DNA from 3 places in the Streptomyces yatensis genome. Region 1 is predicted to be linked to each of the others. Evidence: riboswitches for the same ligand, from Rfam matches in the RefSeq annotation. Region 1 holds a riboswitch; each other region holds the start of a gene.
The links. Region 1 has a riboswitch for cobalamin ahead of J8403_RS02105 ((2Fe-2S) ferredoxin domain-containing protein). Riboswitches for the same ligand answer to the same signal wherever they lie in the genome.
Positions count from the first base shown of each region.

Region 2: another riboswitch for cobalamin. It lies ahead of J8403_RS35965 (ABC transporter substrate-binding protein); the one in region 1 lies ahead of J8403_RS02105 ((2Fe-2S) ferredoxin domain-containing protein).
Region 3: another riboswitch for cobalamin. It lies ahead of metE (5-methyltetrahydropteroyltriglutamate--homocysteine S-methyltransferase); the one in region 1 lies ahead of J8403_RS02105 ((2Fe-2S) ferredoxin domain-containing protein).

Region 1 covers NZ_CP072941.1:456,004-466,150, reverse strand. The annotation lists gene J8403_RS02110 (NAD-binding protein) at 1-1,826, shown strand, start outside; cobalamin riboswitch at 1,887-2,064, shown strand; gene J8403_RS02105 ((2Fe-2S) ferredoxin domain-containing protein) at 2,109-2,492, shown strand; gene J8403_RS02100 (FAD-binding dehydrogenase) at 2,648-4,453, shown strand; gene J8403_RS02095 (hypothetical protein) at 4,567-4,908, shown strand; gene J8403_RS02090 (DMT family transporter) at 4,961-5,968, opposite strand; gene J8403_RS02085 (TetR/AcrR family transcriptional regulator) at 5,965-6,570, opposite strand; gene J8403_RS02080 (cysteine hydrolase family protein) at 6,766-7,404, shown strand; gene J8403_RS02075 (MFS transporter) at 7,415-8,644, opposite strand; gene J8403_RS02070 (ArsR/SmtB family transcription factor) at 8,772-9,764, shown strand; gene J8403_RS02065 (MarR family winged helix-turn-helix transcriptional regulator) at 9,876-10,147, shown strand, end outside.
Region 2 covers NZ_CP072941.1:8,584,712-8,594,858, forward strand. The annotation lists gene J8403_RS35940 (DUF305 domain-containing protein) at 1-48, opposite strand, end outside; gene J8403_RS35945 (DUF1996 domain-containing protein) at 156-1,106, opposite strand; gene J8403_RS35950 (DUF2165 domain-containing protein) at 1,302-1,799, opposite strand; gene J8403_RS35955 (carboxymuconolactone decarboxylase family protein) at 2,057-2,533, shown strand; gene J8403_RS35960 (RNA polymerase sigma-70 factor) at 2,568-3,536, shown strand; cobalamin riboswitch at 3,551-3,764, shown strand; gene J8403_RS35965 (ABC transporter substrate-binding protein) at 3,826-4,866, shown strand; gene J8403_RS35970 (FecCD family ABC transporter permease) at 4,863-5,876, shown strand; gene J8403_RS35975 (ABC transporter ATP-binding protein) at 5,873-6,682, shown strand; gene J8403_RS35980 (response regulator) at 6,782-7,468, shown strand; gene J8403_RS35985 (IS630 family transposase) at 7,556-8,674, shown strand; gene J8403_RS35990 (MafI family immunity protein) at 8,706-9,023, shown strand; partial or broken gene J8403_RS35995 (IS5/IS1182 family transposase) at 9,144-9,423, shown strand; gene J8403_RS36000 (SDR family NAD(P)-dependent oxidoreductase) at 9,546-10,147, opposite strand, start outside.
Region 3 covers NZ_CP072941.1:8,649,220-8,659,366, reverse strand. The annotation lists gene J8403_RS36275 (sensor histidine kinase) at 17-1,378, opposite strand; gene J8403_RS36270 (response regulator transcription factor) at 1,510-2,256, opposite strand; gene J8403_RS36265 (endo-alpha-N-acetylgalactosaminidase family protein) at 2,566-5,763, shown strand; gene J8403_RS36260 (helix-turn-helix domain-containing protein) at 5,926-6,852, shown strand; cobalamin riboswitch at 7,131-7,352, shown strand; gene metE (5-methyltetrahydropteroyltriglutamate--homocysteine S-methyltransferase) at 7,516-9,834, shown strand; gene J8403_RS36250 (AraC family transcriptional regulator) at 9,910-10,147, opposite strand, start outside.

The sequences.
Region 1 (10,147 bases):
CCCTGGCGGACCCGGCCGGGCAGCGGGCGGCGGGATGGTGGCCGGGCGGCCGTACCTCCGCGCTCTTCGGCCGGTTCAGCGCGGCCGTCGGACGGGTCCCGCTGCCCCGGCAGACCGCGGACGACCCCGCTCCGGACGGGGGAGTGCGGGTCATGGAGGTCCCGGCGCTCGACGAAGAGGTGCTGACCGAGGCGGGCGCGGAGCACGCGACGGCGCTCGCCCTGGTCCATGACGACGACGAGGCGAACATCCACGCCGCCCTCCGCGCCCGCCGCCTCAACCCCCGGCTGCGGCTGGTGATCCGGCTCTACAACCGCAAGCTCGGCCAGCATCTGGAGGAACTCCTCGACGAGGCGGCGCGGGTGGCGGATCCCGGTATGGACCCGGCAGAGCTGGACGCCACCACCACCGTACTGTCGGACGCCGACACCGCGGCGCCCGCCCTGGCGGCCACCGCCGTCGCGGGCACCAGCAAAGTCCTGCAGGCCGACGGGCTGCTGCTGCGCGCGGCCGAGCGCACCCCGCCCGGCCCCGACGAGGTGGCCCGCCCGGGGCTGTGCACCCTCGCCCTGCTCTCGTCCACCACCAGCGACCCCGGCGGCAGCGAGGGCTCCGACAGCAGCGGCGACGAAGGGCCCAAGCTGCTGCCCGGAGACGAGGAAGTGGCCGCCGCCACCGGGCGCGACACGGTGGTGCTGGAGGCCGTCTCCGCCACCGGACCACCGCTGCCGCCCCGGCGGCTCGGCACCCGCAGACTGCCCCTCGCCTCGCTGTTCTCCCGCCGGCTGCGCTGGTCCGTCGCCGGAATGGCGATCGCCGTGCTCGCCCTCACCATCGCCTCCTGGCAGCTCACCGGCGCGGGTCTGCTCCGCGCCGCCTACCTCACGGTGCTCGATGTGCTGGCGATCGACGACCCGGCGCTGGACGAGCCGACCGGGCGCAAAGTCCTCCAGCTGCTGTCCGGGCTGATCGGACTGCTGATGCTGCCCGTCCTGGTGGCCGCCGCGCTCGAAGCGCTGGGCACCTTCCGCACCGCCTCCGCGCTGCGCCGCCCTCCGCGCGGCCTCTCCGGCCATGTCGTGCTGCTCGGGCTCGGCAAGGTCGGCACCCGCGTCCTGGCCAGACTCCGTGAGATGGACATCCCCGTGGTGTGCGTGGAGGAGGACCCCGGGGCGCGCGGCATCCCGCTGGCCCGCAGGCTGGGGGTGCCGACGGTCATCGGCGATGTCACCCAGGAGGGCGTCCTGGAGGCCGCCAAGATCCAGCGGGCACACTCCCTGCTCGCCCTGACCAGCGTCGACACCACCAACCTGGAGGCGACGCTGTACGCCCGCTCGGTCAAGCCCCGGCTGCGGGTGGCGCTGCGCCTGTACGACGACCGCTTCGCCACCGCCGTCTACCGCACACTGCGCGCGGCCCATCCGCGGGCCCTCACCCGCAGCCGCAGCGTCTCCAGCCTGGCGGCACCGGCGTTCGCGGGGGCGATGATGGGGCGTCAGATCCTGGGCGCCATACCGGTCGAGCGCAGGGTGCTGCTCTTCGCCGCCCTGCATGTCGCCGGGCATCCGCAACTGGAGGGGCGTACCGTCGCCGAGGCGTTCGCGCCGGGCGCCTGGCGGGTGATCGCGCTGGACGCGGCGGAACCCGCCGACCGGCAACGCGACCTCGCCGCGGCGCCTCGTGACGACGGCGCCACCCAGGAGCCCGCCCTGGTGTGGGATCTGCACCCCGGCTATGTCCTGCGCCCGCACGACCGCGTGGTGCTGGCGGCCACCCGCCAGGGCCTGGGCGAAATCCTCGCGGGGGCGGCGGCCCGCCGCGACTGACGCCGACCCGTCCGTGGCCCTCCCGCGAGCGGGGGCCACATGGTGCGGCGGTGCCCGGGATGCGATGATGCCGGGCGACAAGGGCGACGGCGGAACGAGGAAGCCGGTGTGAATCCGGCGCGGTGCCGCCACTGTGATCGGCGAGCGGATCCCGAACAGGCCACTGCCCGTACGCGCGGGTGGGAAGGCCGGGACGAGCATCGACCCGAGAGCCAGGAGACTCACGCGGTCGCCTCCTCGACGCAAACCGGGGCGGACTTCCCCGGAGGAGGGCGATGCGCCATGCCTGTCAGGCCGACCGACCCGGTGCCCTGCCGGGTGACCGTATGCCGGGACTGCTGCTGCGGCAGCCCCAAGGTGACCGGAATCGACCATGCGGCGCAGCTCGCGCGGCTCCGTGAGGAGGTGCCCGTACGCGTCTCCGAGTGTCTGGACGTCTGCGATCAGGCCAATGTGGTCGTGGTGCAGCCGTCGGCCGCTGGACGTGCCGCCGGGGGCAGGCCGGTGTGGCTCGGGCTGGTCAACGACACGGACGCGACGCAGGACATCGTGGCCTGGGTCGCGGCGGGCGGTCCCGGGGTGGCACCGCTGCCCGACATCCTCGATCTGTACGCCTTCTCGCCACGGCGGAGCGCCTCGCCCGAGTCAACATCCGGCGGGCGCTGACCGTCCGAAGTTCCCTGCGGCGTACGGGAGTTGCTCATCGGGGGCAGGAGTCTGGCGGCCCCGCACCCGGTGGGCTACCGTCGGTAACACGTTGCCGTCGCGGCAATCCCCTTCGCATCTCCCGCACCCTCCGAACCCCTTCCGGAAGGCAGCCCATGGAGAACTCCACAGAGAATTCCGCCTCGCCGGCCGGGATCAGCCGCCGCCACGCCCTGACGGCGGCGGGCGGTGTGCTCGCCGGTGCCGCGCTCGCCCAGGCGGCGGTCCCGGCCTTCGCCGCCTCCGGGGCGTCCTCGGACGCGGACGCCATCGTGGTCGGCGGCGGGCTCGCCGGGCTGGTCGCCACGGCGGAACTGGCGGCCGCGGGACGCAAGGTGCTCCTCCTCGACCAGGAGCCCGAGAGCAACCTCGGCGGCCAGGCGTTCTGGTCCTTCGGCGGCCTGTTCTTCGTCGACTCCGAGGAACAGCGGCTGATGGGCATCAAGGACACCCATGAACTGGCCTGGCAGGACTGGCTCGGCACGGCCGGCTTCGACCGTGGCGTCTTTGATCCCGGCGGCCAGGACTACTGGGCCCGCAAATGGGCCGAGGCGTACGTGGACTTCGCCGCCGGGGAGAAGCGGTCCTGGCTGCACGGGCTCGGCGTGCGGTGGTTCCCGATCGTCGGCTGGGCCGAGCGCGGCGGCGGCCTCGCGGACGGGCACGGCAACTCGGTGCCGCGTTTCCATGTCACCTGGGGCACCGGTCCGGCCGTGGTCGAGCCGTTCGAGAAGAAGGTGCGGGCCGCCGCGAAGGACGGGCGGGTGACCTTCACGTTCCGGCACCGGGTGGACGATCTGGTGGTCACCGGCGGTGCCGTCACCGGGGTCAGCGGCGCGATCCTGGAGCCCAGCGACGCCGCCCGCGGCAAGCCCACCTCGCGCACCGTGGTCGGCCACTTCGAGCTCAACGCCCCGGTGGTGATCGTCACCTCGGGCGGCATCGGCGCCAACCACGATCTCGTACGGCGGAACTGGCCCGACCGGCTCGGCTCACCGCCGAAGTTCATGGTCACCGGCGTCCCGGCGTATGTGGACGGCCGGATGCTCGCGATCACCGAGAAGGCGGGCGGACGGATCGTCAACCCCGACCGCATGTGGCACTACACCGAGGGCCTCAGAAACTACGACCCGATCTGGCCCGGCCACGGCATCCGCATTCTGCCGGGCCCCTCGTCGATGTGGTTCGACGCGAAGGGCAAGCGCTTCTCCACCCCCGACATCCCGGGCTACGACACCCTGCACACCCTCGAGACGATCACCGCCACCGGCTATGACTACTCCTGGTTCGTCACCACCCAGAAGATCATCGCCAAGGAGTTCGCGCTCTCGGGCTCCGAGCAGAACCCGGACCTGACCAACAAGGACATCCTGCAGCTCCTCTCCCGCATCTGGCAGACACCCGAGCCGATCCAGCGGTTCCGGGACAAGGGCGAGGACTTCGTCGTCGCGGGCACCCTGCCCCAACTGGTCGCGGGCATGAACAAGTTGACCGGCGACAACCTCATCGACCTGGCCGACCTCACCCGGCAGATCGAGGCCCGCGACCGCGAGATCGCCAACCCGTACACCAAGGACGTCCAGGTCATGGGCATCCGCAACGCGCTCGCCTACCCCGGGGACACGCTCAGCCGCACCGCCTCCGCACACCGGATCCTGGACCCGTCCGCCGGACCGCTGATCGCCGTGCGCCTCAACATCCTCACCCGCAAGACCCTCGGCGGCCTCCAGACCGACCTCACCGGCCGGGTCCTGGACGCCTCCGGCAACCCGATCAGCGGCCTGTACGCGGCCGGTGAGGTCTCGGGCTTCGGCGGCGGGGGAGTGCACGGCTACCGCTCCCTGGAGGGCACCTTCCTCGGCGGCTGCCTGTTCTCGGGCCGCGCCGCGGGCCGTGCGGCGGCGGCCGCGACCGCGACCTGAACCGGCGGGCGCGGCGGCGGTGGCGCACCGGACACATGGCAGACTCCTCCTGCGGTCCGCGGGCGGCCGGGAGCATCCCGGCCCGTCAAGTCGCCGGGGGCAGGGGAGGGTGCATGGGCGGGGACGATCCGCATATCCATGTGGAGTCGAAGGTGGTCCGAGGCGTCGCCGCCGTCCGCAACATGATGGCGTCCACCTTCGGGCTGGCCGGTGACCTGCCGAGCAACATCGCCACCGGATGCGGGCAGCGGGCGCCGTACGCGATGACCTCTCCGCGGCCGGAGAACGTCACCTGCCTTGCCTGCCGTGAATACGCGCGGCTGGAGCATCTGCGCTTCGCGGACGAGCTCGAACGGCTGGGGCGGATGCCCGGATCGACCATCAGCACGGCCCAGGCGAAGCTGGCCGCGGACCGGCATCGCGACCTCGCGAAGCGGTTTTCCGCCGCGGAGTGAGCGGACGGGCGGCGGAGTGTCCGCCGCCCGCCCCGCCCGTCGGCGGATGCGGCTACGGCACCCGCCCGGGGCCCGTCCGGGCAACGGTGTACTCAGCTGCCGTGCTCACGCCTTCCGGCCGCTGCCGGCGCCGCCCGGGGACGGCTGTGGGCGCGGTGAGGACGGCCAGGCAGGCGAGGACGAGCGCGATGCCGGTCCAGCCGACGGCGGGGAGGCGCTCGCCGATGACCAGCACGGCGAGCACGGCGGCGACGGCCGGCTCCAGCAGGGAGAGCGTGGTCGCCGTACTCGCGGGTACATGTGCCAGTCCCCAGCCGAACAGCGCGTAGCCGGCGAACATGGGCACCACCGCCATGTAGGCACCGACGGCCATATTGGACCCGGAGTCGAGCAGCGGCGCGCCGGTGACCAGGAGGACGGGCACGAGGAGCAGTCCGCCCAGGCCGAACACCGCGCCCATCGCCGCGCGGGAGGCGATGCCTTGGGTGATCAGCCGGTGCGCCGCCCAGGAGTAGAGGGCGTAGGTCGTGGCCGCGATGAGGCCCAGCCCCACGCCGAGCATCGTGGCGGCCATGGATGGCTGCTCGCGGCCGCCGGGGGCCTGAGCGGCTTGGGCCGCGCACAGCATGAGGGTGCCGAGGAGGCCCAGGGCGGCGCCGAGTGTCCAGCGGCGCGTCAGCCGGCGCCGGTCCATGACCCGTTCGATCACGGCTGAGGCCAGTGGCGCCATGCCGATCGACACCACGGTTCCCACCGCCACTCCGGCCAGGTGCATCGAGCTGTAGAACGCCAGGGGGTAGACCGCCACCGCGAACGCGCCGAGCAGTACGGTGGCGCGCCGCGCCCGCAGCCGCGGGGCCTGACGGGCGATGCGGGGGGCCGCGACCAGGGCTTGGAGCAGCCCGCCCAGGCCCATGGCGACGGCGCCGATGGCGAGGGGCCCGACGTCCGGGGCGAAGGTCGCCGCGGTGCCGGTGGTGCCCCACAGCACGGACGCGGCGAGCACACACAACGATCCGGCGCCCGCCGAACGGGCGCCGTGTCCGGTGGGCCGCCTCACAGCCTGTCCAGCAGGGCCGCCGCCATCGCGCGGGCGTGCCGCAGCCGGCTGCCGTCGCCTTCCAGCCCGGCCCGCGCCATCGCGCCCTCCAACAGGAACGACAGGTGCTCCGCCATGGTGCGCACGTCGTCGGGGCGCTCGGGCAGCAGCTCTTCGAGATGCCCGGCGATCAGGCGCTCGACCTGCTCCTTGTGGCGGCGTACGACACTCCGCCCTTCGTCTCCGGCGGGCAGCTCGGCGGCCGCGTTGAGCAGCCCGCAGCCGCGAAAGCCGCGCTCGTAGGCGAACGCCGCGTGATCGGCGTAGGCGTCGAAGGCCGCGAGGACACCCTCGCGGGGGTTCTGGGCCCGCTCCAGCCGGGAGGCGTACAGCGCGAGCCACTCCTCGTGCCGGGCATCGAGATAGGCCCTGACGAGATCGGACTTGGAGGAGAAGTTGTTGTACAGGCTCATCTTCGCCACGCCGGCCTCGGTGGTGATCGTGTCGATTCCGGTCGCCGTCACGCCGTCGGCGTAGAAGCGCCGCGCGGCGGCCGCCAGCAGGCGCTCCCGGGCGGGCCGCCGCCTGCCGGGATCCGTCGTCCTCGTACCGGTCTCACTCATCGCATGCACCCCGACAGATTAGGTAGGTAGGTCTACCTACTGTAGAGGGGCGATGGGAGATCCGGGAAGTGGGTTTCACCAGCGGTCGGCCCCCACGGCCGTCGCCGACTGAGCGGCAGAACGGCGGGCACTCGAACGGGCCAGGACGTGGCCTGCTCGGGCGATGGTGATCTTCCAGAGGGCGGAGGAGAGATCATGGCAGCCGAGACCTATGACCCCCGGCGAACGGCGGTGCTGCTCGTCGACCCGTACAACGACTTCCTCTCCGAGGGAGGCAAGGTCTGGCCGGTCGTGCAGAGCGTGGCCCAGAAGGTCGGTCTGCTCGACAACCTCCGTGCCGTCGTCGGCACCGCCCGGCAGTCCGGGGTGCGGGTGGTGTTCGTCCCGCACCGCCGCTGGGAGCCGGGTGACTACGAGTCGTGGACCCACCCCAACCCGACCCAGCGGAACATCATGGTCCGGCACAGCTTCGCCCGGGGCACCTGGGGCGGGGAGTTCCATCCCGACTTCCAGCCGCGGCCGGGGGAGGTGGTGGCCCATGAGCACTGGGCGCAGAGCGGGTTCGCCAACACCGACCTGAATATGCAGCTCAGGCAGCACGGCATCACCCATGTGATCCTCGTCGGACTGCTGGCGAACACCTGCATCGAGTCCACCGGGCGCTTCGCCATGGAGCTCGGCTACCAGGTCACGCTGGTCCGTGACGCCACCGCCGCCGCCACACCCGAGATGATGCATTCCGCGCATGAGCTGAACGGCCCCACGTTCGCCCATGCCATCCTCACCACGAGCGAGCTCCTCACCGCGTTGCCGGGGGAGGGCTCCGGGGTGTAGCGGCCGTGTTCTACGGCGCGGGGGCCGAGCCGGAACCGATGACGCGGCCCTCCGGGATCTCCGCACGGGGCGGGCTCTCCCGGGATCGGCGCGGCGTCAGGTGGCGGACCAGGGCGATCCCGGTGAGGACGGTGACGAGTGCGCACACGCCCCACCAGCCGGCCCGGGCCCAGACCTGGACCCCGAGCCAGGAACCCGCGCTGCCGCCCAGATAGGCGCAGGTCATATAGGCGGTGTTGAGTCTGCTGCGGGCGTTTGGGCGCAGGGCGTAGACGCGGGCCTGATTGGCGACCATGCCGGACTGCATCGCCACGTCCAGGAGCAGCGTGCCGACCGTCAGGGCGGCCAGGCCCAGCGTGCCGCCCCGGGCGCCCGCGGCGAGGATCAGGGCGGAGACGAGGACCCCGAGCATGCAGACGAGGTTCACCGGATCGGGCCCTCGGCGGTCCACCAGGCGGCCGGCGAGCGGGGTGCAGAACATGGTCGCCGCGCCGACCAGGGCGAGCATCCCGACGGCCTGGGCGCCCAGCCCGTAGGCCGGACCGGTGAGGAGCAGCGCCAGACAGGTCCAGACGGCCGAGAATCCACCGAAGACGGTCGCCTGGTACAGACACGAGCGGCGCAGCTCCGGCTCGGTGCGCAGGAGCCGCAGCGGTTCGGCCAGCAGCGCGGGATAGGACTGCCGGGAGCCCGGGGCCGTGGCCGGCACCGCGAACGCCAGGACGGCGGCGAGGAGCAGGGCCAGGACCGCGGCCACGAGATAGGGGGCCCGCCAGCCCAGCCACTCGCCGAGCGTGCCGCTGAAGGTGCGGGCCAGCAGCATGCCTCCGGTCGATCCGCTGAGCAGAGTGCCGATCACCGCTCCTCGGCGGTCGGCGGCCACCAGTCCGGCCGCCAGCGGGCCCACGATCTGCGCGGCCACCGTGGTCAGGCCGACGAGGGCACTGGCGGCGACGAGGGGCGGCAGGGCCGGTGCGCACCCCGCGGCGAGCAGGGCCAGGCCGGTGAGGGCGAGCAGGACGACGAGGAACGTGCGGTGCGGGATCCGGTCGCCGAGCGGCACCAGCAGGACGATCCCGGCCGTGTAGCCGACCTGGGTGGCGGTCACCACCAGGGTGGCCGAGCCGGCTGACACCTGCAGCCCGTCGGCGACCAGCGGGGCGATGGACTGCGGGAAGTAGATGTTGCCCACCGCCACCGCGCAGGTGATGGCGAGGATCAGGACCATACGGCGGCTCATGCGTCAGTCCACCGGCCATCGGTGGCACCGGTCGCCACGGCCGTCGCCTGTGCATGCGTGGGATGCGTCATGGGCTGAAGTCCATGGCACCGGCGTGCCCTTGCCAATCGATGTAGCGTACGGCTCAATGATCAGCTTCGCGCTCGATGTCGAGGACCTGGCGGACACGCGGTTCGCCGTATCGCCCTTGAACGAGACGGTGTTCAGCCTGCGGGTGCTGCACGACCCGAGCCTGTCGGCGGTGCACCTCCCGTGGCGCAGGTCCGTGCTCGGCGGACTCGGCGACCTGGACACGGACCTGCTGATGTCCCTGGTGGCGCGCAGACGCACCCTCCCGGACTTTCTGACTCCGCGGCCCGCGAGCTTCGCCCCGGCCTTCGAGGACGAACTGGCCGTCGTCCGCCGGACCCCTCCCGGCCTGGTCCGCCGCGACCTGCCGGCCACCCACGCGCCGGATCCGCTGCCCCCGGCGCTGCGCGACGCCACCGCCGCCGACGACGCACCCGTCGCGGCACTCCGCGACACCATCTGCGCCCTCCTGCGGCAGTACTGGGAGATCGCCGTCAAGCCGATGTGGCCGCAGATGCGACTGGTCGTGGAGGCGGACATGACCTATCGCGCGCGGCAACTGGCCATGGGCGGCGCCCGTTTGCTCTTCGCCGATATGCACCCCGATCTGCGATGGCACAACGGGGTGCTGTACATCGCCAAGATGATCAGCCGGCACCATGTCGCGGCTTCCGGCCGGGGACTGCTCCTCCTGCCCTCGGTCTTCGCGCACAAGCCCGCGCCCCCGCTGAGCCCGGAGGAAGCACCGTCGCTGGTCTATCCCAGCCGCGGAGTGGCGACGCTCTGGGCCTCGGCGCCCACCGACGCCGCGCCCGCTCTCGTGTCGCTCATCGGCGCGCCCAGGGCGAGGCTTCTCGGCCTCCTGGAGGAGCCACTGCCCACCGTGGAGCTCGCCCGCCGCCTCAGGGTGACGCCGAGCGCCGTCTCCCAGCACCTGCGGGTGCTGCATGCCACGGGGCTGGTCACCCGGGCACGCCACGGACGGCAGGTGCTGTACCGGCGAAGCACCCTCGGCGACCGACTCGCGGCCCCGGACGGGTCGTACGGGTGAGGCCGTGGCGGCGGGGCAGAGCCTCACCCGTACGTCCTTGACTTCACGTTCGGTTCAACTTTTACGGTCGATTTCGTCGAACGAGTTCACGCAACGACGGAGGGACCGGCCATGGAGTACTCCCACAGCGACGCCGAACTGATACGGCAGCCCATCGGCTACTGGAGTTGGGCGGCGTACAAAGCCGTTGTCACCCGCATCCAGAGCACGCTCGCCGGGATCGGTACCACCCAGCCACAGTGGTGGGTCCTCGCGCAGGTCGCCCACGCCGACCCGGACAAGACCCGCGAGGAGGTGTCCGACCTCCTCGGCAACTATCTCGAAGCGGGCCCGGCGGTCATGGAGGAGGAGATCGACCGGACCATCGCCCAGGGCTGGATCAC
Region 2 (10,147 bases), 8.1 Mb from region 1:
CAGCGCCGCCACGGACACCGCGCACCGTGTGACGGTTGCCGCTGTCATGTCGACTCCCCTCGTCTCGCATGGGCGGAGCCCCGGTGACGGGACTCCGCCCACAGCCACGGCGGTGTCGCCCTGCCGGGCCGCGTGGCCGGCCCACTCCCTATCCGTCAGGGACGGCCGTCGGCACCGCACTTGATGATCACGTTGATGCAGTCGCGGACCCGCCGGGCCATCTCGTCCTCGGGCCAGGCGTTGAAGAAGTCACCGTGCATGGTGTACCCGGCCCCCGACGCCAGCTTGAAGCGCGCGGGGTCGCCACTGACCGGGTAGCGGAGCACCTGGCGCAGCTTCGGCACGGCGACTGGGTGCGTGGCCGGGCACTGGCCGCCGACCGGGTAGGCCATGTGGCTCTTGTGGTCGGGGGAGTCCAGGTCCTTGCCGTTCCAGCACTGCGGGAAGTCGAGGTAGGACTCCAGCATCGAGCCGGCCGGGCAGTTCACGAAGTCCTTGGAGGGGTTGACCTCTCCGTGGTGCAGGCAGGACCAGCGTGCGATGGACGTGGGGTCGCCGACCCCGGTGGCCTTGGCGTTGCCCGCCACGATCCGCAGCCCCAGCGGGAGCGGCTTGATGGTGGCGATCACGTCGTCGCGCACGCCTTCACCGAGGTAGTAGAAGGTGGTGCCGGTGGGCTCGACCTCCTTGCCGTTGTCGTAGAGCGTCGGGGTCCAGTACGACGACAGGTCGACGGTCGGGCTGCAGCTGGTCCGGCCCCTCTGCAGGGCGGCCAGATCGGTGCGGGCGTTGGTCGAGTCGTTCCCGAAGAAGCTGTGCATATGGGACGCGCCGGGGAGCCCCGGGAACACGATCGGGTCGTCCGGCAGCCGGTGGGTGAACGGGCACTCGGCGACGAACTCCGCGACGCGCACGGGTGCGTTGGCGCTCCGCGGGCTCGACACCGCGCCCGCCGTGTCGGTGGTGCGCAGATCGGCACGCGCACTGGCCGGGCCGATGGAGAGCAGGGACAGGAGGAGGCCGAGGGCGGCGAGGACGACGCCCGGCCCTCGCCGGCGGCCGAGGAGACGCCGTAAGGGCGGGAAGCGCGGGGGTGTAGGGGACATGACTCTCCTTTCCGTGCACGCACGGAAGAGCGAAAAGAGCGAGGGAGAGCCCAGCGGTGTGGTCACGCGGGGCGGCCGAGAGAGCGCTCTCTCAGGGCGATGCTGCGGACGCTAGAGGTGGCCCACGTCACTGTCAAGAGTCCGCGGCAAGGAGGGTCAAGTGCCCGCGGCAGCTGGTCTGCCGCGCCCGCTCGGTCAGTCCTCGGAACCCGGATCGGTTCGCTCCGCCGAGGGCAGCAGGTGAATGAGCAGCAGCACGATCCCGGAAATCATGAACACGCGCGTGGCGGCCTCCAGGCCGTTCCACTTCTCCGACTGCCACATGGCGAACCACTCGCCGCCGATGCCGATGAACCCGGCACCGAACAGCAGCATCAGCATCAGCAGCCCCACGGTGCTCGCCTGCCGGGCGCGGCGTACGCGGGCTCCGGGCGGACCCGCGAACCACATGGCCGTCGCCGCGAGGAGCACGAGAGCGGCGAGGGTCTCCCAGGCGATGATGGCGACGTAGGCGGTGTCCTGGAGCGCGGTGGAGTCGATGGCCCGCCACATCAGGTCCTCGTCCTTGAACGTGGTGTCCATCGCCAGGACATGGCGTACGAACTGCTGGTTGCTGTCGAAGTCGGTGATGTTCCCGAAGGCGACGAGCGTGATGTACAGCGCGATCGTCCCGGTGAGCACCCCCGAGGTCATCGCGTGGACACGGGGTGAACGTATTCTGCCGGTTCGCTCTGTCACGATGACCTCTGTCTCCCGTTGGATCCCGCCGACCATGAAGCGTGCGAGAGCCGTAGCGTACAACTGACCGGATCACAGCGGTGATGGACGCCGTGCGGCTGCCGAGCGGAGCCGACGGCCGGGAGATGCGGGTCACACGCGGCCATGTCACAGGCGGTCGGGCCGTCTCGTCTCAGGGGTGTAGCCACGGAACGACTTCGGAGGAGCACACCATGGACGCGCGACTGAACTACTCCGCCAGCCAGACCGCCGGCAAGGTCCTGAGGCCTGTCATGGCGGCCGGCAGAGCGGTCAAGGAATCGCCGCTGCCGGTGGCGACGCAGGAGCTGGTGGCGATTCGGGTGAGCCAGATCAACGGCTGCGCCGCCTGCATCGACATGCACACCAAGGAAGCCGCCGCGGCCGGTGAGACCCCGGTGCGGCTGAACCTGGTCGCGGTATGGCGGGAGGCCACCGTCTTCACCGATGCCGAACGGGCCGCGCTGGCACTGGCGGAGGAGGGGACCCGGGTCGCGGACGCGGCCGGTGGGGTCGGCGACGAGGCGTGGGCGAAGGCCGCCGAGCACTATGACGAGGAGCAGCTCACCGCCCTGGTGATCCTGGTCTCCTTCATGAATATGGTGAACCGGCTGAACGTCATCACCCGGCAGCCGGCGGCCGGTGACTACGAGGCCGGGCAGTTCCACTGACCGGCAACGGGCCCAGGGGGAAGGGGGAATCGGCGTGAACAAGGTCGAGGAGTTCGAGGAGCTGCGGCCGCTGCTGTTCTCGATCGCCTATCGGATCCTGGGCAGTGTGAGTGAGGCCGAGGACGCGGTGCAGGAGACCTGGCTGCGCTTCGACGGCTCGACGACCCGGCCCACGTCGACCAAGGCCTATCTGTCGGCCACGGTGACGCGCATCTCGATCGATGTGCTGCGCTCCGCGCGGGTGCGACGGGAGGAGTACGTGGGCCCGTGGTTCCCCGAGCCGCTGCTCAGCGATCCGTATCAGGATCCGGCCCGGGCGGTGGAGCTGGCCGACTCGGTGTCGATGGCGGCCCTGTTGCTGCTGGAGCGGCTCAGCCCGCTGGAGCGGGCGGTGTTCGTGCTGCGGGAGGTGTTCGCCTTCGGGTTCGACGAGGTCGCCACGGCGGTGGGCCGGTCGGAGGCGGCCTGCCGCCAGTTGCTGGTGCGGGCGCGGCGGCATATGGCGGCCGGGCGGCCGCGGTTCGAGGCGGACCGGCGGGAGCGGCAGCAGCTGGCCACGCGGTTCTTCGACGCGCTGAAGGACGGCGACGTGGGCGCGCTGCGCAACCTGCTGGCCGCCGACGTGCAACTGGTCGGGGACGGCGGTGGCAAGGCCCCGCAACTGGCCAAGGCCGTCATGGGCGCGGAGAACGTGGCCCGGCTGCTGGGCACGGTCTTCCCCTGGCTGCTGCGGATCGATGTGTCGTTCGAGCTCCATGAGGTCAACGGCCAGCCCGGCGCGGTCTTCCGCGAGCGGGACGGCAAGGTGCTCCAGGCCCTGGTGCTCGATGTGCTCGACGGGCAGATCCAGGCCATCCGGGCGGTGATCAATCCCGACAAGCTCGGCCACCTCGGGCCGGTCGGCGACGCCTGGGCCGTCGACCGCGAGGTGAGGCAGGCCCGTCGGCGGCCGAACCGACTCCGGGACGCGGTCTCCCACCCCGTGACCGGTCCGACACCCTGATCGTTCGACGATCTTGATACTCTCGGGGAGCCAGTCGTGCCACATCCGAGGCCAGGGAATCCGGTGTGAATCCGGAGCTGACGCGCAGCGGTGAGGGGGACGGGCGGGGCATGTGACACCACTGGGAGGAGTCCGTGACGGCCGCGAGGCCGCCGCGAACGAGCACCGGGAAGGGGCCCCGTCCGGACGAACCCGAGTCCGAAGACCTGCTGGCACCTCCGCGCCCCGTGCGGGGAGGACGTCCGTAGGCCAGGCTCCGCGTACGAGCCCCGACAACCGAGGCATGCCCGTGCTCCGCTCTGCCCGCCGTACCGCGGCCCTCCTGCTCGCCCCCGCCCTCCTGCTCACCGCGTGCGGTGGCTCCGGCCACGAGGGCTCGGACGCCACGAAGCCCGCCGGTGCCGGCTATCCGCGCACCATCGACAACTGCGGCCACAAGGTCACGGTGAAGTCCGCCCCGAAGCGGGCCCTCTCCCTCAACCAGGGCACGACGGAGATCCTGCTCTCCCTCGGCCTCGCCGACCGCATGGCCGGCACCGCCACCTGGACCGACCCGGTGATGAAGGGCCTGGAGAAGGCCAACGCGACGGTGCCGCGCCTGGCGGACAACATGCCGTCCTTCGAGAAGGCCCTGGACACCGAACCCGACTTCGTCACCGCCTCGTTCGTCTCCACCCTCGGCAAGGGCGGCGTGGCCACCCGTGAGCAGTTCGAGAAGCTGGGCGTGCCCACGTATGTTTCGCCGTCCGACTGCGCGGCGGGCCGCGACCCCGACAGCGGTGGCGACGGCTCCCGCGGCAAGCCACTCACCCTGGACACCGTCTACGGCGAGATACGCGACCTGGCCCGCGCGTTCGGCGTCGACGAGCGGGGCGAGAAGCTCATCGCACGGTTGAAGCAGCGGGTGCGGACGGCCACCGAGGGACTGGACGCCCCCGGCGTCTCCCTCATGTACTGGTTCGCCAACGCCCAGTCGCCCTACCTCGGCGGCTGCTGCGGCGCGCCGGGCGCCATCACCCGGGCCGTCGGGGCGAAGAACGCCTTCTCCGACACCCACGACGAATGGCCGCAGATCAACTGGGAGACCGTGGCCGACCGCGACCCGGACGTCATCGTCCTCGGCGATCTCACGCGCAGGCAGCAGACCGCGGAGAACGCCAAGGCCAAGATCCGTTTCCTGGAGACCAACGCCGCCACCCGCAATCTCACCGCCGTGAAGAAGAAGCGGTACGTCCTGCTGAGCGGGCAGGCCATGAACCCGTCCATCCGCACCGTCGAAGGGGTCGAGCAGGTCGCCGCCGGGCTGCGCCACTTCGGACTCGCCACATGAGCACCCGCCTCCTGCTGCTGATCGCGGGAGGGCCGGCCGCGCTGTTGGCGTCGATCGCCGTCGCCGTGACCATCGGTCCCGCCGACATCTCCACGGCCGACGTCTGGGCGGCGGTCACCGCCCATCTCGGCCTGGGCGAGGGCACGTTGCCACCGCTGCGCGACGGCATCGTGTGGAACCTGCGCATGCCCCGCACCCTGCTCGCCGCGGTGTGCGGGGCGGGGCTGGCCCTCTGCGGGGCCGTGATGCAGTCCCTGCTGCGCAATCCGCTGGCCGACCCCTTCGTCCTGGGGGTGTCCTCCGGCGCCTCCACCGGCGCCGTCGCCGTGGTCGTCCTCGGCGTCGGCGGTGGGGCCGTGTCGCTGTCGGCCGGCGCGTTCATCGGCGCGCTGCTCTCCTTCGGCCTGGTCCTGGCACTCAGCCACAGCCTCGGCGGCAGCACCGACCGGGTGGTGCTGTCCGGGGTGGCGGCCATGCAACTGTTCTCCGCGCTGACCTCGTTCACCGTCCTCACCTCCGCGGACGCCGACACCACCCGCGCCGTGCTGTTCTGGCTCCTCGGCTCGCTCACCGGCGCCGGCTGGAGCGATGTGCTGCTGTGCGCCGTCGTCCTGGCCGCCGTTCTCCTGGTCTGTCTCGGACACGCCCGCACCCTGGACGCGTTCGCCTTCGGGGAGGAGGCCGCGGCGGCGCTCGGCGTCCACGTGGCCCGCACCCGCCTCGTGCTGCTGTGCGCGACCGCGCTGCTCACCGCGACCCTGGTCAGCTCCGCCGGGGCCATCGGCTTCGTCGGTCTGGTCCTCCCGCACGCCACCCGCGCCCTCACCGGGTCCGGCCACGCCCGCCTGCTGCCGGTCACCGCACTGGCCGGAGCCATCTTCCTGGTGTGGGTGGACACCGCCGCCCGCACCGTGATCGACCCCCAGGAGGTCCCGGTGGGCGTGGTGACGTCCCTCATCGGCGTACCGGCCTTCGTCGCCGTGCTCTACCGCGGCCGGAGGAAGACATGACCGCCTCCCCTCCACCCGCCACCGCGGAGGCCGCACCCGGACTCCGCGCGGACCGCGTCAGCCGCCGCGCCGACGGCCGGCTCATCGTCGACGGCGTCACCCTCACCTTGCGCCCCGGCGAGACGGTGGGCCTGCTCGGCCCCAACGGCTCCGGGAAATCCACCCTGCTGCGGCTGCTCGCCGGCATCCTCGCCCCCTCCGCCGGAGTCGTCACCCTGGACGGCCGCGCACTGCCGCGGGTCGGCCGCCGCGCCACGGCCCGCCGTATCGCCACCGTCGAACAGCACGCCCACACCCAGACCGAACTGACCGTCCGCGAGGTCGTGGCCCTGGGCCGCATCCCGCACCGGCGCGCCTGGTCGTCGTCCACCGCCACGGACACCCGGGCCGTCGACGCCGCCCTGGAGCGCACCGCGCTGACCGGCCGGGCCGACCAGTCGTGGCACACCCTCTCCGGTGGCGAACGCCAGCGCGCCCAGATCGCCCGGGCCCTCGCCCAGGAACCGTACGAGCTGCTGCTCGACGAGCCGACCAACCACCTCGACATCCAGCACCAGCTCGATCTGCTCGACCTCGTCGTCGGTCTGCCGATCGCCACCGTGATCGCCCTCCACGACCTCAACCTCGCCGCGATGTACTGCGACCGCCTGCTCGTCCTCCGCGAGGGACACGTCGTGGCCGAGGGCACCCCCGGCCACGTGCTGACCCCGTCCCTCATCAAGCAGGTCTACGACGTCCGGGCCGATGTCACCCACGAACCGGGCCACCCGGTCATCCGCTTTCTGCGCCGCACACCGAAGCCGTGAGGCGGTGGACGGTATCCTGCCGAGCGGTTGCATGAACGACGGCGGCTGGACGGTTTCTGGCGCGCTTTACCACTAGGCGGCTCTGGAAGGATCCACCACGTGAGCGATGCCGCGAACACCCCGCCCCCCGACGACGCCCCGATCCGGGTGCTGATCGCGGATGACCAGGCGATGGTGCGCACCGGATTCCGGCTGATCCTCGGCTCCCAGCCCGGCATCGAGGTGGTGGGCGAGGCCGCCGATGGCTCCGAATGCGTGGAGCTGGCCCGGCGGCACCGCCCCGATGTGTGCCTGGTCGACATCCGTATGCCGAAGCTGGACGGCCTGGAGGTGACCCGGCTGCTGGCCGGACCCGGAGTGGCGGAGCCGCTGCGGGTCGTCGTGGTCACCACCTTCGACCAGGACGATTACGTGCACACCGCGATCCGCAACGGCGCCTGCGGTTTCCTGCTCAAGGACGCCGGTCCCGAACTCCTGGTGGAGGCGGTGCGGTCGGCCGCGCGCGGTGGCGCGCTGGTGTCTCCCGCGATCACCGTGCGTCTGCTGCGGCAGTGGGCGAGCCGGCCCGGCGCCGTCACCGGGGCGAACCGGCTGACCGGCCGGGAGCTGGATGTCGCCCGGCTGGTGGCGGTGGGCCGGACCAATCAGGAGATCAGCGCCGAACTGCACCTGTCGCTGTCCACGGTGAAAACCCACCTCGGCAACATCCAGACCAAGCTCGCCGTCCGCAACCGCGTGGAGATCGCGGCCTGGGCCTGGGACACCGGAGCGGTGCGCAACCGCTAGTGCTCTGACCGGGAAGGTTCGCCGGGTCGACGGTTCCAGCGGTTGGATGTGCGGTGATATCCGTTCCGACCGCTGGGGGGGGGTGTGGTGGCAGAGCCTGTCCGTGTGCGCAGGTTGACCGACCAAGAGGGGCAGAAGCTGCAGCAGATCGTGCGCCGGGGCAGCACCAGTTCGGTGCGGTACCGGCGCGCGATGATGCTGCTGGCCTCGGCCGGCGGGAACCGGGTCCCGGTGATCGCGAAGCTGGTGCAGGCCGACGAGGACACCGTCCGGGACGTGATCCACCGGTTCAACGAGATCGGCCTGGCCTGTCTGGACCCTCGGTGGGCGGGAGGCCGTCCCCGCCTGCTCAGTCCTGACGACGAGGACTTCGTCGTCCAGACGGCCACCACTCGCCCGGCCAGGCTGGGCCAGCCGTTCACTCGCTGGTCCGTCCGCAAACTCGCCGCCTACCTGCGGAAAGTGCATGGCCGCCTGATCCGCATAGGTCGCGAGGCGTTACGGTGCCTGCTCGCCCGTCGTGGCGTCACCTTCCAGCGCACCAAGACGTGGAAGGAATCGCCCGACCCTGAGCGCGATGCCAAGCTCGACCGCATCGAGGAGGTGCTGGAACGCTTCCCGGACCGCGTGTTCGCGTTCGACGAGTTCGGCCCGCTCGGCATCCGCCCCACAGCCGGAGCCGGCTGGGCTCCCGCCGGTCGCCCCGAGCGCCATCCCGCGACTTACCACCGCGCCCACGGGGTGCGGTACTTCCACGGCTGCTACTCGGTCGGCGACGACACCCTGTGGGGCGTCAACCGGGTCAGGAAGAGCGCCGCGAACACCCTGGCCGCGCTGAAATCGATTCGGGCGGCCCGCCCGGACGGCGCCCCCATCTACGTGATCTTGGACAATCTGTCCTTGCACCGAGGCGAGAAGATCCGCAGATGGGCGAAGAAGAACCGGGTCGAGCTGTGCTTCACTCCGACCTACGCGTCCTGGGCCAACCCGATCGAGGCCCACTTCGGGCCGCTGCGGCACTTCACCATCGCCAACTCCCACCACCCGAACCACCCGGTGCAGACCCGGTCGCTGCACGCCTACTTGCGCTGGCGCAACCAGAACGCCAGACATCCCGACGTGCTGGCCGCCCAACGCAGGGAGCGGGCCCGGATCCGCAGCGAGAAGGGCGTCCGCTGGGGCGGACGACCGGCGAAAGCAGCGTGACCTGGCAAACGGCACCAGCAACACTGACACCATGACCGTTGATCGTGAGGCGCTTCACTCCAGCTGGAACCGGACCCGCGGCCACCTCGACGCCCGAGCCCACCTGGCGGGCCAGCCGGACACCGATCTCGCAGCTACGCTTGAGTTCTTGGAGCACAACGAGTTGGAAGTCGCCGTCGACTGCCTGGTCGACGTCGGTGACGACTTCGACCTGCCGCTCGCCTTCTGGCAGCACCTGGACCGAGCAGCCCGTGAGATGCGGCTCTACAGCGACGCGCTGCACAAGCCCCACCTCACAGCTGCCGACCTCTGCCGCCGCCACCTCGCCGCCGCCTCCGAGCGCGAATGACCCACCAACCCGGCGAACCTTCCCGGTCAGAGCACCAGCGTGGAGTCGGTGGAGTCGTCCGCGTCGCCGGCCCGAGGCAAGCACCGGTGGCGGTCGGTCATGAGGTCGAGGCGGGCCAGTGTGCATCCCCGTCGCGGCCCCCGACGTCGGAGGCCCCGCAAGCTGCACGGGGACAAGGGCTACGACTACCCTCACCCGCGGCGATGGCTCGCTTTCCGCGGCATCCGGCACCGCCTCGCCCGCAAGGGCATCGAGTCATCCCGACACCTGGGCCGGCCCCGCTGGGTCGTGGATCCGGCTGCCGACGCCTGCACTGCCGCTACGAGCGCAAGCCGGAACACTTCCTCGCCTTCACCGCCTCGCCGCGACCCTCATATGTCACCGCAGACTGGCCAAGTGACATGACCTCTCAGCACCTCTAGCGCGGTCACAGGTCCTGTGCGGTGGGTTGATGATCGAAAGTAGCGTCCCCATGAGGATCCCGCGGAGCGGGTCTGCAGACTCCGGCGTTGTCAGGGTGTGTCAGGTTCGCAGGCCGCCAGAGGCGGTGAGGCGCTCTCCGGTGACCCATGCGGCGTCGTCGGAGGCGAAGAAGACCGCCGCCCGCGCCAGATCCTCGGGCTGACCGATACGGCCCAGGGGGGTGCGCCCGATCATGTCCGTCTCGGCGTCACTGCCGATGAAGCCGGCCGCGTGGATGCCTTCCGTCTCCACACCGCCAGGGGCCAGGGTGTTCACTCGGATCCCGCGAGGGCCGAGTTCGGCGGCCAGGACTCGCGTCAAGGCATCGACGGCGCCCTTCGTCGCGGCGTACACCGACATCCCCGGCACCGCGCGGGCGCTGTCCAGCGATCCGATGTTGATGATCGACCCGCCGTCGGACCCGAAGTACTTAAGGGCTTCCTGGATCGTGCGGATCGGTCCGGTCACGTTGACGGAAAGCTGACGGTCGATCTCCTGCTGCGTGACGGTCTCCAGCGGCTGTGCGTGATAGACGCCGGCATTGTTGACGAGGATGTCGAACCGGCCGTACGCGTCCACAGCCCTGGCGAAGAGGCGCTCAACATCCGCAGGCACCGACACGTCGCCCTGCACGGCGATCGCGGTCCCCCCTCGCGCCTGGA
Region 3 (10,147 bases), 8.2 Mb from region 1:
GAGGGCTTCGGCGGGCTTACGCCTGCGGGGCCGGACCGCCGGACCGATGGCGCGGGATGCGCAGCCGGAAGAGCGCACCGCCGCCCTCGGCCGCCTCCGCGGTGAGCGCGGAGCCGTGCGCCCGGGCGATCTGCCGGGCCATGGCCAGCCCCAGCCCGGAGCCGGGGAGCGCACGGGCCTGCCGGGAGCGGTAGAAGCGGTCGAAGACGTACGGCAGGTCCTCGGCGGCGATACCGGGCCCGTGGTCACGGACGGTGAGGTCGATGGCGTGTGGGCCGGTGGTCAGCCGGATCTCCACCTCGGCGCCGGGCGGGCTGAACTTCGCGGCGTTGTCCAGCAGATTGGTCAGCAGCCGGGCCAGCCGCGCGGGCACCCCGTCCACCGTGACCTCGGCCAGCTCCATGGTGAAGGTGGTGTGCGCCCAGTGCGAGCGGGCCTCCTCGACGCACCGGGCGGCCAGCAGATCCAGCCGTACCGGCTCCACCAGCGGCAGCGGCTCCTTGTCCCGCGCCAGCTCGATCAGGTCGTTGACCAGACCGGTCACCTCGCGCAACTGCCCACCGAGCGCCGACGCCGCACGGTCCCGCTGGGCGGGGGTCAGCCGGTCGGCACGGGCCAGCAACTCGGCGTTGGTGCGCAGCGCGGTCAGCGGGGTGCGCAGCTCATGGGAGGCGTCGGCCACCAGTCGGCGCTGGGCGGCCACCGACTCCTCCAGCTCGCCGAGCATGGTGTTGAAGCTCCCTGCCAGCCGGGAGATCTCGTCCCCGCGCCGCCCCACCTCCGGCGGCAGCTCGATGCGATGGGCCGGATCGCGGGTGGCGGCGATCCGTTCGGCGGTGGCGGTGAGCCGGGTGACCGGCGCCAGCGCCCGCCGGGAGGCGAGATAGCCGAGCCCGGCGGCGAGCAGCGCCCCCGCCGCGCCGATGGCGGCGAGCAGCCGCGCGGCCTGGCGTTCGCCCTGCTCGACGGTGTCGGAACGCACCGCGAGCTGGAGCGCGCGAGGGCCGCGCAGTGGGGTGGTCAGCGTGCGCATCCGGTGTCCGCGCACGGTGACCTCGCCGTAGTACGCGCCGCGGGTGCCCGCGGCCACCTGGCGGGTGGCGTCGGTGACCCGGATCAGCAGGTCCCTGCCCGCCGGGTGGCCCGGTGTGCCCGTCCGCGGGGTGACGACCTGTGCGCAGGCCGGGGCGGCCAGCCAGCGGCATTCGCCGTACAGCGTCCCGGTGCCCTCGTCACGCCGCTCCTGGGCGAGCAGGGTGGCCTGCTGGGTGAGCTGGAGGTCGAGCTGCCGCACCAGTTCGTAGCGGATGACCACGTACGCGGCGACGCACACCCCGGCCGTGACCAGCGCCACCGCGGCCGAGGTGATCAGCGCCATCCGGGTGCGCAGCGGCAGACGGGCCGTCAGACGGCTCCCGGCTCGGCTTTCTCGGGACCGCCGGTCTCCGGACCGGCGTTCTCCGGACCGGCGGCCTCCGGACCGGCGGCCTCCGGACCGGCGAGCGGCGCTCATCGCTCGCCCAGTTCGTAACCGATGCCGTGCACCGTGTGGACCAGCCGCGGCGCGCCCTCCGCCTCCAGTTTGCGACGCAGATAGCCGATGTACACCGCCAGCGAGTTGGAGTCCGAGGCGAACTCGGTGCCCCACACCAGCTCCTGGATCGGCTCCCGCGGCAGCACCTGACCGGGATGGCGCAGAAACACCTCCAGCAGCGCGAACTCGGTGCGGGTGAACTCCATCCGCCGGCCGCCGCGCATTCCGGTGCGGCTCTCCGGATCGACGGTCAGATCGGCGAAGGAGAGCACACCGGACACGTTCTCGTCGACGGCCTCGACGGGCGCGGCACGCCGCAGCAGCGCCCGCAACCGAGCCAGCAGCTCATCCAGCGCGAACGGCTTGACGAGGTAGTCGTCGGCCCCCGCGTCCAGCCCCGCCACCCGCTCGCTGATCTGGTCCCGGGCGGTGAGCACCAGGACGGGCGTACGGTCGCCGAGCCCGCGCAGCCGGCGGCACACCGCCAGCCCGTCCATCACCGGCATGGCCAGGTCCAGCACGATGGCGTCCGGCGGTGCGGCGGCGACCGCGCTGAGAGCCGCCAGCCCGTCCCCGGCCACCCGCACCTCGTACCCCTCCACGGCCAGCCCGTCCACCAGGGCGGCGCGGACCTCCGGATCGTCGTCCACCACCAGCACGGCCGCCGTCCGGGGGTCGGTGGGCTTCCCCCGACCGGACGGGGAGGACGCGGCAGCGGACATCACGGGGCCTTTCGGATGGGCACAGGTCAGCCCCCACCCTGGCAGAACACGCTCTTAGAACACTCTTAACGGCATCGGCCACACTGGGCGAGTGCGGATCGGCCGGGGCACGGCGCGCGCCCGGTCGCCGCCACCACGGGCCGTGGGGCGCCCACGCCACGGCCCGTCGGGCGCCCACGCCACGGCCCGTCGGGCGCCCACGCCACGGCCCGTTAGTCCAACACCCCCGCGCACTTGTCCATGGGCGGCCGCCCCGCCGCCGTCCCAAGGTGGAGCACCATTCCCACCAGCGAGGGAGGAGCCGGCGCGTTGACCTACGCAGAGGAGGGGCGGCCGAAGGAGGGATGGCCCGGCCGCAGAGCGGTCGTGGTCACCACCACACTGGCCGGAATCGGAACGGCCATCGGCACGGGCGGTGGCACCGCGCACGCCCGTGACACGGCACCCGGCCGTGCCGCCGCACACGTCCGCGCCACCGAGCGCACGCTGCGGTCGAGGCGGCTGGAGGTCCGGGTGGACCCGGAGTTCCCGCGCGTCGTCGCGTACATCGACCGCGAGACCGGCGCGGTGCTGCACGGCCAGCGGGAGCCGGTCCGTTCGGTGCTCATCGACGGCGTCGAACGCACCCCGCGCACCACCGCCGTCACCAGCGGCCCGGACCACATCAGCTACACCCTCGCCTTCGGCGCGCCCACGGCCACCTCGGGGGCGGACACCTCCGGCACGGGCACCGCCGACGCGTCCGCCTCCGGCACGGACGCCGAGATCGACATCCGGATCCGGGTCAGCGAATGGCAGGTCGACTGGCGGGTCACCCGGATCGCCGACACCGACGCGCTGCGCGTGGGCACCCTGCGCATCCCCCAGCTCGCCTTCCTCAGCGTCCGCGCCGACCAGCCGGGCGCCACCCTGCTGGCCGCCCGGATCGACCTCGACCAGGCCAAGAGCGGTGACACCGCCGTCCGGCCCACGGCCGACACCCCCACCGACGGCGCACCCATCGGCTGCGCCTACGCCGTCGTCAGCACCGACCGGCTCGCGGCCGCCGTCGAGACCAACACGGTCTGGGACAAGCCCTCCTCCGCCGCGGGCACCACCTGGGACAACGGACGGCTGTGGCGGCAGACGGTACGTGAGGACGGTCAGATCACCACCCGGCTCACCTGCGGTGAGTGGACCCACCGGGCCGCCACCGCGGCCGTCGGCGCCACCGAACCACTGCCCTGGGCCACCGTGGTCCTCACCCGGGACCGCAACGGCGACGGCGTGGTCGACTGGCAGGACGCCGCCATCGCCTTCCGCGACATCATGGTCAATCCGCTCGGCGCCGACGAGCAGCATCTGCGGGTCGTCCCGCACATCCCGTTCAACTTCGCCAGCCAGGCCACCAACCCCTTCCTCGACACCCTCGACAACGTCAAGCGGATCGCGCTGGCCACCGACGGACTGCGGCAGTACACCGTGCTCAAGGGCTACCAGTCGGAAGGTCATGACTCCGCCCACCCCGACTACGCGGGCAACTACAACACCCGCGCCGGTGGCCTGGCCGACCTCAACACCCTGTTGCGTTCCGGGCGCCGCTGGAACAGCGACTTCGCGGTGCACGTCAACGCCACCGAGTCCTATCCGGTGGCCAACGCCTTCTCCGAGACGCTGGTCGACAGAGACGACAAGCAGTGGGACTGGCTGGACCAGTCCTACCGCATCGACCCCCGCCGCGACCTGGTCTCCGGCGACATCATCCGGCGCTTCCAGGATCTGCGGAACGACGCCGACCCGGCCCTCGCCGCGCTCTACATCGACGTCTTCCGCGAGTCCGGCTGGAACTCCGACCGGCTCCAGCGGGCCCTGCGCGACCAGGGCTGGCGCGTGACCACCGAATGGGGCCACGGGCTGGAGCGCTCCTCGCTGTGGTCGCACTGGGCCACCGAGACCGACTACGGGCCGGATACCTCGCGCGGTATCAACTCCCGGCTCATCCGCTTCATCCGCAACCACCAGAAGGACGTCTTCGCCGACAAGTGGCCGACCCTGCTGGGCATTCCGCGGATGGGCAACTTCGAGGGCTGGACCGGCAAGACCGACTGGACCGCCTTCTACCGGCTCATCTGGACCCATAGCCTGCCCGCCAAATACCTCCAGGCGTATCCCATCCGCACCTGGGGCGACCACGAGATCACCTTCGAGGGGCCCGGCCGCACCTCGGTCACCGACACCGGTGGCGTCCGCCGCATCACCACCGACGGGCGGCTGGTCTACGACGGCGGTGGCTATCTGCTGCCCTGGGAGCCGCGCGAGGCCACCGACCCGGCCAAGCTCTACCACTACAACCCGGCCGGTGGCACCACCCGTTGGCCGCTGCCGCGCGGCTGGTCGGAGCAGCGGTCCGTGGTGCTGTACCGGCTCACCGACCAGGGGCGCGCCGAGCCGGTCACGCTGCCGGTGCGCGACGGCCACGTCAGCATCACCGCCGACCCCGACGTCCCGTATGTGGTGCTGCGCTCCCGGGCCCGTGCCCAGGCGGCCCCCGGCTGGGGCGAGGGCACCCCGCTGTACGACCCCGGTTTCCGCTCCGGATCGCTGCGCGGCTGGCAGACCACCGGCCCGGCCACCGTCGAGCGCAGCCCGCTGGGCGACTACGAACTGGTCGTCGGCGAGGGCGCGGCCGCCACCGTCGGCCAGCGGCTCGACCGGCTGGCCCCCGGTGGCTATGTGGCCTCCGTCCAGGTGGAGGTGGGCGCGAAGGCCGGTGACCGGCGGCGGGCCGCGCTGCGGGTGCACACCGCCGACGGCGTCACCGCGGAGAACTGGACCGAGACCTCGACCGCCGTCAACCACATGGCCGCCGACCGCAAACACGGCACCCGTTTCCAGCGGATGTTCACCTTCTTCACCGTCCCCGAGGGCGGCGGACCGGTCAGTCTCACCCTGGCGGTGGCCGAGGGCAGCGCCCGGGTCCGTTTCGACCGGCTGCGGGTGGTGCGGGCCCGGCGCACGACGAAGCCCGGCGCCCTGGTGTACGAGGACTTCGAGCGGGTGCCCCAGGGCTGGGGCCCGTTCGTCAAGGGCGACGCGGGCGGGGTGACCGACCCCCGCACCCATATCGCCCAGCGGCACGCCCCGTTCACCCAGGCCGGCTGGAACGGCAAGGTGATCGACGATGTGCTCGAAGGCGGCCAGTCCCTCAAGTCACGTGGTGAGAACGCGGGTCTCGTCTACCGCACCGTGCCCCACACCGCCCGCTTCCGCCCGGGGCGGCGCTACCGGGTGAGCCTGACGTACGCCAACGAGGCGGCCGGTCAGTACGCATGGATCACGGCCGTGGACGAACCCGGACCGCGCGAGTTGGAGCGCACTGCCCTGCCCGCCGCCGCCGGGCGGGCCAGCCACCGCTACACCGTCACCGCGCCCGCGGACGGTGAGATGTGGGTGGGGCTGCGGAAGACCGGCGACAGCGGTACCGCGGAGTTCACGCTCGACTCCTTCACCGTGGAGGAGCTGGACTGACCCGGCCGAGGGAGCGGGGCGGCGCGGACACATCTCCGCCGCCCGGCTCCCTTCCCCTTCTCCGCCAAGCCCCCGCCAGGGCCACCCTCCCCTTGGCGGCCGGGCAGTCCGTGGACGAAGATCGGCGAGTGATGGGACACAGCCGACCGGAGGGGACCGCGGATGTATCACACCTGGATGCGGTACTTCACGCCCAGCCCCGCCCATCACCGGCTCGGCCTGGTGTGTCTGGGTGTCGGCCTCCAGCACGGCGCCCTGCCCGTGGTCGGCCCGCGGGTCCTGGACCACCATGTGGCGGTGGTCATCAGCGCGGGCCGCGGATGGTTCCGCGGCGCGGACGGCCGCCGCCGTACCGTCACCGCGCCCGCGCTGCTCTGGCTCACCCCCGGGGTCACCCACCACTACGCCCCGGACCCGGATACCGGATGGGACGAGGCGTTCGTCGACTTCACGGGACCGGCCACCGCCGCCTACGCCGACCTGGGCTATCTTGACGCGGACGGCCCCGTGGTCGCGCTCACCGACACCGCCACCGCCCGGACGGCCATCGGCCGGATCGCCCGCGCCGCGCGTCAGGGCAATCCGTTCCTGGAGGTCGAGACCGCCGCCGCCGTCCATGAACTCCTCGTCGCCCTCCGCCGCGTCCGCGCCGACACCGGCGCCGACGGACATCCGGTGCTCCAGGCGCTGGCCCGGGACGCCTTCCAGCCGCTCTCGGTGACCGAACACGCCGCCCGGCACGGCATGACACCGGCCGCACTGCGCACCGCGGTACGCCGCGGGGCGGGGTGCAGCCCCAAGGACTATCTCCTCGGCATCCGGCTGGGCCGGGCCAAGGAACTCCTCGTCGGCACCGAACTGCCGGTCGCCGCCATCGCCCGCCGCGTCGGCTACGACGATCCCGCCTACTTCAGCAGGCTGTTCGCCCGCCGCGTGGGCACGGCACCGGTCCACTTCCGCGAGCAGCAGTGCCGCTCGGTCCCCGGTGGCTTCACCGACCGCGTCCCCGATCCGAGCCGCCCACCGACGATCCCGCCCTCGGCACCGGCGGACGACGCACGGCGCGGCGGCGGTGACCGGCGGCCGTGACCGGAGGCGGATGACCGGCGGCGGATGACCGGAGGCGGATGACCGGACGCGCGCCTTGGGCCGGCCGGACGGCTCCGGAGGGCGGCGGGGGGCACGGCTGGGGGCACGGCTTCAGCCATCGGAGGCCCCGGCGCGTGCTGATCCCCTGAGCTCGCTGGTGGACGGGGTGCGGCCGGTGCACGGCCCGGGCGGCACCGGCCGTACCCTCGGCCGCCGCGTGTTCCACTTCACCATCCCGAATACCGGACGGCCCCCTGCACACCGCCGGACGGGCCCGTACGCTGGCTGGTGCAGCTGGTTCGCCCCGTCCGCCAGGCGGGACGCGTCGTAAGAGGGAACCCGGTGGGAATCCGGGACTGCCCCGCAGCGGTGAGCGGGAACGACCGCCGTCATACGCACTGGGTCCGGTAGAGGGACCTGGGAAGCGACGGCCACTAGGTGTCCTCCCTCAAGAGGACGCGCCCGTGAGTCCGAAGACCTGCCATCTGCCCGCGTACAGACGACTCGTGCGCGGACACCCGGTGACCTCGAGGGCGGGTCGGCGTACATTCCGGTCGGACGACCGCGCGCGTGCCGCGCGAGGTCGTGGCGTCCGGTCCGTCACCCTTCGCGCTCTCCTCCGTCGCCGGGATCTCAGGGATTCATCTCGCGAAGGAGATCTCCGTGACACCGAAGTCCGCAGCCGCGGCAGCACGGGCCACCGTGTACGGCTACCCCCGCCAGGGCCCGAACCGGGAACTGAAGAAGGCGATCGAGGGCTACTGGAAGGGCCGCGTCACCGCCGACGCGCTCCGGGCCACCGCCGCCGAACTGCGCGGCGCCACCTGGAAGCAGCTGGCCGGGGCGGGTATCGACGAAGTTCCCACGGGTGACTTCTCGTACTACGACCACGTGCTCGACACCACCGTCATGGTCGGCGCGATCCCCGACCGCCACCGGGACGCCGTCGCGGCCGATCCGCTCGACGGCTACTTCGCGATGGCGCGGGGCACACAGGACGTGGCACCGCTGGAGATGACCAAGTGGTTCGACACCAACTACCACTACCTGGTTCCGGAGCTGGGTCCGGACACGGTGTTCACGGCCGACTCCGCCAAGCAGGTCGCGGAGCTGACGGAAGCCCTCGCCCTCGGCCTTGCGGCGCGGCCGGTCCTGGTCGGGCCCGTCACCTACCTCCTCCTCGCCAAGCCCGCCCCCGGCGCGCCCGCGGACTTCGAGCCGCTCACCCTCCTGGACCGTCTGCTTCCGGTGTACGCCGAGGTGCTGGCCGACCTGCGGGCGGCCGGTGCCGAGTGGGCGCAGCTCGATGAGCCCGCCCTGGTCCAGGACCGCACGCCGGCCGAGCTGAACGCCGCCGGCCGCGCCTACCGCGATCTCGGCGCCCTCGCCGACCGTCCGAAGCTGCTGGTCGCCTCGTACTTCGACCGCCTCGGCGAGGCCCTGCCCGTACTGGCCAAGGCCCCGGTCGAGGGGCTGGCGCTGGACTTCACGGAGGCCGCCGCCGCCAATCTGGACGCGCTCGCCGCCGTCGGCGGGCTGCCCCGCAAGCGGCTGATCGCCGGTGTCGTGAGCGGCCGCAACATCTGGGTCAACGACCTGGAGAAGTCCCTGGCCAGGCTCGGCACCCTGCTGGGGCTGGCCGACCGGGTCGATGTGGCCGCCTCCTGCTCGCTGCTGCACGTCCCCCTCGACGCGACGGGCGAGCGGGACATCGCACCGCAGATCCTGCGCTGGCTGGCCTTCGCCCGGCAGAAGACCGCGGAGATCGTCACCCTCGCCAAGGGCCTGGCCCGCGGCACCGACACGATCACCGCCGAACTGGCCGCGAACCGGGCCGCCCTCGCCTCCCGTGCCAACTCCCCCATCACCCGTGACCCGGCCGTCCGCGCCCGCACCGGCGCGGTCACCGAGGCCGACGCCCGCCGCTCCCAGCCGTACGCCGAACGCGCCGCGGCCCAGCGCGACCGCCTCCGCCTGCCGCTGCTGCCGACCACCACCATCGGCTCCTTCCCGCAGACCGGCGAACTGCGCACCGCCCGCGCCGACCTGCGCGCCGGCCGCATCGACACGGCCGGGTACGAGGAGCGCGTCAAGGCCGAGATCCAGGAGGTGATCTCCTTCCAGGAGAAGACCGGCCTGGATGTGCTGGTGCACGGCGAGGCCGAGCGCAACGACATGGTCCAGTACTTCGCCGAGCAGCTCACCGGCTATCTCGCCACACAGCACGGCTGGGTGCAGTCCTACGGCACCCGCTACGTCCGCCCGCCGATCCTGGCCGGTGACATCTCGCGCCCCGAGCCGATGACCGTGCGCTGGACGGCCTACGCCCAGTCCCTCACCGACCGTCCGGTCAAGGGCATGCTCACCGGGCCGGTCACCATGCTCGCGTGGTCCTTCGTCCGCGACGACCAGCCCCTCGGCGACACCGCCCGCCAGGTCGCCCTCGCCCTGCGCGACGAGGTGGGCGACCTGGAGGCGGCCGGGACCTCGGTCATCCAGGTGGACGAACCCGCCCTGCGCGAGACCCTTCCGCTGCGCACCGAGGACCGGCCCGGCTATCTGTCCTGGGCGACCGAGGCCTTCCGCCTCACCACCGGCGGCGTACGGCCCGGCACCCAGATCCACACCCATATGTGCTACGCCGAGTTCGGCGACATCGTCCAGGCGATCGACGACCTCGACGCCGATGTCATCAGCCTGGAGGCCGCCCGCTCCCATATGCAGGTGGCCCGCGAGCTGGCCGCCCACGGCTATCCGCGCGAGGCCGGGCCCGGTGTGTACGACATCCACTCCCCGCGCGTGCCCAGCGCGCTGGAGGCGGCCGAACTGCTCCGCACCGGCCTCAGGGCCATCCCCGCCGAGCGGCTGTGGGTCAACCCCGACTGCGGTCTGAAGACCCGCGGCTGGCCCGAGACCCGCTCCGCACTGGAGAACCTGGTCACCGCGGCCCGTACGGTCCGCGGTGAGCTGCCCGCGTCCTGACCCGGACGACCGGCCGGGGCCGGGCGCCACGCGCTCCGGCCCCGGTGCCCCAGGCCGAGCCGACGCCGGACGTGGTCAGGCGGCTGTCGCGCCGGACGGGGGGCGCCGACGGAGCGCCTGGTCCATCGACTTCCGCCAGCCCCCGGGCGTGACGCCCTCCCTGGCCGAAAAGGCACGGCTCAGCGCGCTTCCGGTGTCGTAGCCGACCCTGACCGCGATCTCCTGAACGCTCAGCGGCGTCTCCCGGAGCAGCACCTTCACCCGGTACATGCGCCATGAGGTGAGGTAGCCCAGCGGGGTGTCCCCCGTCTTC